Regions from separate parts of the Eubacterium sp. CAG:161 genome, predicted to be linked through region 2. Evidence: riboswitches for the same ligand, from Rfam matches in the RefSeq annotation. Region 2 holds a riboswitch; the other holds the start of a gene.
What was found. A riboswitch is a leader RNA that binds a small molecule or an ion and turns the genes downstream of it on or off. The one in region 2 is predicted to bind cobalamin.
Positions count from the first base shown of each region.

Region 1: another riboswitch for cobalamin. It lies ahead of Q5O30_RS06750 (pyrrolo-quinoline quinone); the one in region 2 lies ahead of Q5O30_RS09655 (DUF4430 domain-containing protein).

Region 1 is NZ_HF991871.1:39,468-42,895, reverse strand. Features, by position in the region: gene Q5O30_RS06750 (pyrrolo-quinoline quinone) at 1-1,790, opposite strand, end outside; cobalamin riboswitch at 1,943-2,161, opposite strand; gene Q5O30_RS06745 (ribonuclease H-like domain-containing protein) at 2,237-3,334, shown strand; gene Q5O30_RS06740 (alpha/beta-type small acid-soluble spore protein) at 3,401-3,428, opposite strand, start outside.
Region 2 is NZ_HF991873.1:115,118-118,545, forward strand. Features, by position in the region: gene Q5O30_RS09645 (energy-coupling factor transporter transmembrane component T) at 1-257, opposite strand, end outside; gene Q5O30_RS09650 (DUF4430 domain-containing protein) at 284-772, opposite strand; gene Q5O30_RS09655 (DUF4430 domain-containing protein) at 890-1,987, opposite strand; cobalamin riboswitch at 2,017-2,202, opposite strand; gene Q5O30_RS09660 (nucleoside recognition domain-containing protein) at 2,263-2,877, opposite strand; gene Q5O30_RS09665 (exopolysaccharide biosynthesis polyprenyl glycosylphosphotransferase) at 3,006-3,428, opposite strand, start outside.

The sequences.
Region 1 (3,428 bases), on a different contig from region 2:
ACCTTTTCCTGTAATGCCTTTGTCTGCTCTAATACTTCGTTATATGCTAAAACTTTAACAGGTATTTCACGTTTAATGGTTTCAGTAACCTGATCTTCACCTGAATTATATCTGCCAAATGTAAATTCAGCTGTTATAACAACATTTTGATCCTCTGATTTTCTATTTACCTTTGCTGTATAGTACATGTTAGTAAAGTCACTGTCCCATTCAGCAGAGTTACTAATTGAAATTACACTGCTATCTGAGGATGTATACTTTACTTTTACCCATTTAACATTTTTATCTGAGCCATTGTGACTGACATTTGGATTAGCAGGAAGCATTAAGTTTTCTGTTACACTTTGTAAATCTTCGTTTTTGTCTAAAATCTGATTATCAATGTATTCATCCCTTACTGCTTCAAGGTCTTTTTTTACCTTGTCTAAATCCCAATAGAAATTAACACATCTTGGTGCATATTCCACTGTAACATTATTTAATGTTAAATTAAATGTAACATCTGCCTGTCCCATATATCTGTATGCATATCCGGCATCAAATAAATTAATGTAAAAATAATGTATTGTTCCATCTTCATCAATGTATGTTGCACCATCAGAAAATCTGTTTTCAACATTCTTTATTGATACTTTTATGCCTTTATTGGCGTAAGCTTCTTTGGATTCAATGAGATTTGATAAATATGTGTTAATATTTTTGTCTGTATCAAATTTCGGAGAAATAACTCCTGATGGAAGTTCATTTACAAGTGCATCAAGGGTTGCCTTATCTTCCACATCAGTGTTTGTAGCCTTAATCTGCCATTTTAAAACAGGATAACCATTATTTATGCTGCTGTCTGTTGCAAATGCTTCTCCTAAATCAGATGCAATACCTTTTAATTCATCTGATGATAATTTTGTAACATCAGGTTCATCTGCATCAGAAATTTTAAAGCCATAAACATTTGAATTTATCCCTTCAAGATAATAGCATTTTTCAAAAGAAACATAGGCATTAATATATCCTATAGCTGCACCATTTTGAGTTTTTTCCGTAACCGCACCGGTTGTATAACTGTTTTTTACTGTTGATACATTGTTTGTGGTACCATATCCATAACCGACTAATCCACCTGAATATATTGTTCTGGTTGCTGTTGTAGTAACACTTCCTGTGTTATAGCAGTTTTCAATTGATGTGTATGTTTTAATTTCACCTGTTATACCTGCAACTCTCGCTCCACCGGTAATGTCACCTACATTATAACTGTTTGTAATGGTTGTATTTTCAGAATATCCTGTGATTCCGGCAATGTTTTTCGCATTTTTGTTTGTAACATTTATAGTTGCTTCGTTACCACAATTTGTAATGGTTGTATTAACTGCTTTAGCCACAATACCTGCATCAAATCCAAGAGTTGATGTAACATTTCCCTTAACTACAAGGTTTTTAATTGTGGCACCATTAGTCTGACCGATTAATCCCTGATAAGTTTTCTGAGCGTTAATATCTAATGTTACGCTATGTCCGTCACCATCAATTGTTCCCGTAAAAGCATCAGGTAAAGTATTATCACCTTGACCTATTGTTTCAGTAACATTTTCAATGTCGCTAGTAAGAATGTAATTTCCATCTAATGGATATTCAGCATCCTTGCCGATTTTGGCCCACTGAGTGGCGTCTGATATTTCAATTACATTTGATGTATCATCAGCTTTGGTGTAAGTTATACTTACATTTGAAAATGCCAGTGCCATGGTAAGAGCAATTGAAATAACCTTTTTGGTTGTGTTGTTTCGTCTCATTTTCGTTCTCCTTCAATTAGTAAAATAGTAAGAGTAACACGAAAAAAGCCCTAAAGCGTATGCTCTAGGGGTGCGATAAATCTTATATATGCAAAATAAAGGCATCAAAATAAAGCCTTTTTGCAATAGAAGCCCTTTATCAATTCCCCGTGATATAACTCCAAACTCTATGCAGGTCTCCTGGCTTACACATCATCACTTTTATTTACCTTCCCGGTTGCCCAGTGGCGATTAAAAATCATACATGAATAACATGCCGCATAAATATGCGAATAAAAATTCCGTGCTTACAGTGGCGGGACCGTGCAGGATTTCCACCTGCTTCCCTCTTAGCTGATTTTTACATCAGAACATAAAGTCCATATGATATTTTTTAACATCACGGGTAATTTTAGCATTGTGTAATTAGATTGTCAACTAACGTAAAAATATGCTAAAATATACTTATGCTAGTAATAAGAGATAAAGCAAATATAAAAATTGACTACCCGGTTTCAACGATTGCAAATCCTGATAAAACAATATTTTTTGATATTGAAACAACGGGATTTTCAAGAAAATACTGTAATGTTTATTTAATAGGCTGTATGTATTTTTCTAATAATGAATTAATGTATGCCCAGTGGCTGGCTGAGAATTTTAATGATGAGGCAAATGTTCTTATGGCGTTCCACAAATTTTTAAAGGGATTTAACACCATTATTCATTTTAATGGAAATGCTTTTGATATTCCTTTTGTTAAAGAAAGAGGTGAGAAATACAACTTAGACTTTGATTTTGACAGATTTAACAGCATAGATATTTATAAACCTCTGTCGAAATTAAATCATATATTAAATCTGGAAAACCAAAAGCAGAAAACCTTTGAAAAAGCATTAAACATAAAACGTACTGATCCTTTTTCAGGTGGGGATTTAGTAGAGGTCTTTAAGCATTATGTAGAATCAAAAGATGAGAGGCTTATTTTCCCCCTTCTGCTACATAATCGTGAAGATGTTATTAATATGGGAAAATTAATATCCCTTTTATCTGTAAAAGATGTGTTTGATGGGAAATTTCATATTCAGGAATATTACATTAACGAATATACAAATGTTGAAGGGGACATAGAAAAAGAATTAAGAATTAATATTTCATTTGAAAACAGGATTCCACTAAAAATGATATATAACAAAGATTATCTTCATTTTTCTGCCATAGATGATAGAGGATATATAACCGTTAAAATCATAAATGGAACCTTTAAGTATTTTTTCTCCAATCCGAAGGATTACTTTTATCTGCCTTTAGAGGATAAAGCAATTCATAAAAGTATTGCTTCTTTTGTGGATAAAAACTACAGAAAACAGGCGTCAGCTTCTACATGTTACGAGAAATTTTCAGGGGAGTTTTTACCGGTGTATTCTTTAGATAATGATTGTTTTCCACAGGTTTTAAGAGAGGATTACAAATCTAAAACAGGAGTCATCAAACCTTCAGTTTTAAAGGATGAAAACATTTATTCATATGTTTTAGATATTATTAAATTCATGAAAAATAAATAGTTATAACTAAGTAAGGAGGTTCACATTTAGTGAACCTCCCTGCTGTTTTTAAACGATAGAAAATGATTATTTACCACTCATCTGTTTTTCCTGA
Region 2 (3,428 bases):
ACTATAGATTCCAAGGTTACGGGATTTCCCGTAAACATATAAAACAACAATGTTGCCCCTTTATGGGAAAAAAGCGGATTTATTACTGCCGAGGCCGTAAAAATAAAAAATGCCATAATACAAAACTTTACACTTTTTTGTTTTTTTAAATATATATGGTAAATTATGGCACACACTGTGGAAATAATCACCATTACCTGCTGCATTTGAAACATTGTGATTATTAAAACCACCATATAAAAGATTATGTTCACCACCGGGTGAAATCTTGAAAATTCATCTGTCAATTTTTTAAATCCTCTCCTAAATCACAGGTGTAATGCCACTCAATGTTGTCTCCATCCTTTATTTTGTAATCGCTACACCCCACATTTGGGTATTCTCCATTTACGCAATACATCCATCCTGACAGCTCCCCACAGGAAAATTCGTAAATATTATTAATTCCCTCTATATATGCAGTTCCTGTGGTAAAAGATGCTTCCATTAATATATTTTCATTTTTAAGTTCTCTTTTTAAAACGTCATAAACATTTTCCCCTTCATTAAAACTAACTTCTTTTTTCTTTAAAATAATTCCATCTTTTGGAATATAATCCTTAACTGCCTTATCAAGCTTGTCCTGATTATCAAAAATTTTGGAACATTCCACCATTATTGTGCATTTCTTTCCACTGTTATCCGGGGTTCCTTTTTTTCCACACCCTATAATCATTAAACTTAATACAGCAATTAAAACAAACAATATTGCCTTTTTTAAATAATATTTCATCTTTTCACCTTGGTTTACATAATTTCATGAATTTAATTTCATAATAAAGTTTATCGGAAGGAACTTTATTAAACTTCCTTCCGATATTTAAGTCTGATTCTAATATGTTTTTATAATTTATTTTTTGATTTTAACAGCTTTAACCTTGCTCCATCTTCCATAGTATTTAATACCATTAACCTTCTTGTAAGCACGAACTGTTACATAACATTTCTGATTCTTTTTAAATTTCTTAGTTGTTAAGGTGCTCTTCTTTGTAGACTTAACTACCGCCTTTTTGAATTTCTTATTGTTAGAATATTTGTACTGGTATCCTGTAACACCTTTGATTTTCTTAACAGCGACTTTTGCCTTAAGTCCCTTAACATTCTTAATTCCCTTAACAGAAGCCTTTTTAACAGTTGTTTTCTTTACAAAATCCTTCTGAACATTCTTAAGCTTTGTTAATTCATTCTTAACCTCTGTCTCTGAAGGATTGTACTTTTCAAGAACTTTAATTGCTTTGTTATATTCTACCTTTACATCAGCATCCTTCATCATTGTCTTGTTATTTACAAGAGTTGCTGCTTCCTTTATAAGTTCATCCTTGTTAGCAAAGGTTACTTTCTTAATTCCTGTATAGCTTTCTGTGTCGCTTCCAATATCTGCACCGTAACCATATACTGAGAACTGCCATCTGATAACGTCACCGTCTTTAACAGGTGTTGAAGCTGCTCCTTCATTAGAAAATACATTATTTATGGTAAACATCCAGCCTGCCATTGTATGATATGAAGAACTTCCAAGGCCTTTGTTTGCGTATGAGTTTCCATCATTTGCTGTGTTAGTTGGTGCTTTAACAGGATTTGGATTGCCCCAAACTGTTGTGTCAGGCATTGCAGATATTTCTGCCGGAATGTTTATCTTGCCTGTATCTGCATTTTCAATGCTTGCAAGGTATCCATTGTCATCGTACTTAAATCCCTTTGCATCCATAACTCTCTTAAATACAGTATCTACTGTATCTCCATTCTGGATTTCTACCTGAACCGGGCTTACAAGATATCCCTGACCTATGGTAATTCGCTCAACAGTCATTGTTACAGTTCCTGTTTTTGCAACATTCTCAGCAGCAATAACAGTATTATCTGTTGTTTTAGCCGGCGTTGCCACTCCTGCCACTACCAACATACATGAAAGTAAAATGGCAAAAAATTTCCTTGTTATCTTATTCATTTGTTCCTCCTTCTTCGCCTTGCCTGCGAAATCCGGACAACTGTGTTGACATATCCTGACTTTAGTTCAACCTACTAAAAGCGCCTTCCGGTTTTATCCGTGGCATAATGCTTTTTTCGTCCCTATTACAGTAGAGAAAGACTGTGCCGGATTTTCACCGGACCTCCCTTAAACTGAAAATTTTCCCTTACATAATCTGTATTGGATTTTCTTCAGACCACAGTTATTCCATGTATTTTTTACGTTCCTATTCTATAACACCCCCCTATTTCCTGTCAATTTACTTTTCCCTTTAAGGTACATTTACACATTATTTTGCAAAAAATAATTCCCACCACTGTGCTTATGGTTGTGGCGAGTATTGCTGGTGCTACAATTGATGCGGGATTAGCAGAGCCGTATTGGCTTCTGTATGCAATCATATTTACGGGAATTAATTGAAGTGATGATATGTTAAGTACCAGAAATGTACACATTTCATTTGTGGAAATGTGACCGGGAATTATCCGCCCCTTTTGAGGTACCGGGTCTGCTGCAAGTTCCTCCATTGCCTTAAGACCTGCCGGGGTTGCTGCCCACCCCAGTCCAAGAATATTTGCTATTATATTGGTTGTAATGTGGGTTCGTGCTTTGTGATTAACGGGAAGTTCCGGAAACATCCACTTTATTGCCGGCTCTAACATTTTTTCAGCCTTTGCTATAAGTCCGCTTTTTTGTGCCACTTCCATAAATCCCATCCACATGCTCATTATCCCCAGCATTGTAATACACAGCTTAACCGATTCCTCCGCTGACTCAATGGCACCGTTTCCCACCTGTTCTATGTTTCCTGTCAAAAGTCCATATACCACACCAATAATAATCATAAATGCCCATATATAATTAAGCATAAATTTACCTCTTAAATGGTTGTTAATTAATAATATGATGGAATATTGGGGATTTATGTTACAGGCTTTATAGTATACAAAAACAAGAGCCATCCCATTAATTTCTAAGGGAATAGCTCTTGTATATTTTAATCTTTATGATTTTTTTCTTTTTCATGAATGCTGGCTGTTTTCTGATTTTCATCAACACCTTCTGTATTGTCCTTCATGAACATAATCTTGAAAGTCATTAAAATCAGCTGTATATCCATCCACATTTTGTAATGCTGAATATAATACATGTCAAGCTTTAGCTTGTCATATGGTGTCGTATTATACTTACCATAAACCTGTGCATATCCGGTAAGACCAGCCTTTACCTTTAATCTGAATCTAAATTCAGGAATTTCTTCTTCATATTCAGCAGCAATCTCCGGTCTCTCCGGTCTTGGACCCACAACTGACATCTGACCTATCAGAATGTTAAACACCTGAGGTAATTCATCTAAATGTGTAGCACGAAGAACCTTTCCTACCTTTGTTATGCGGTTGTCATTCTTTGCTGCAAGTCT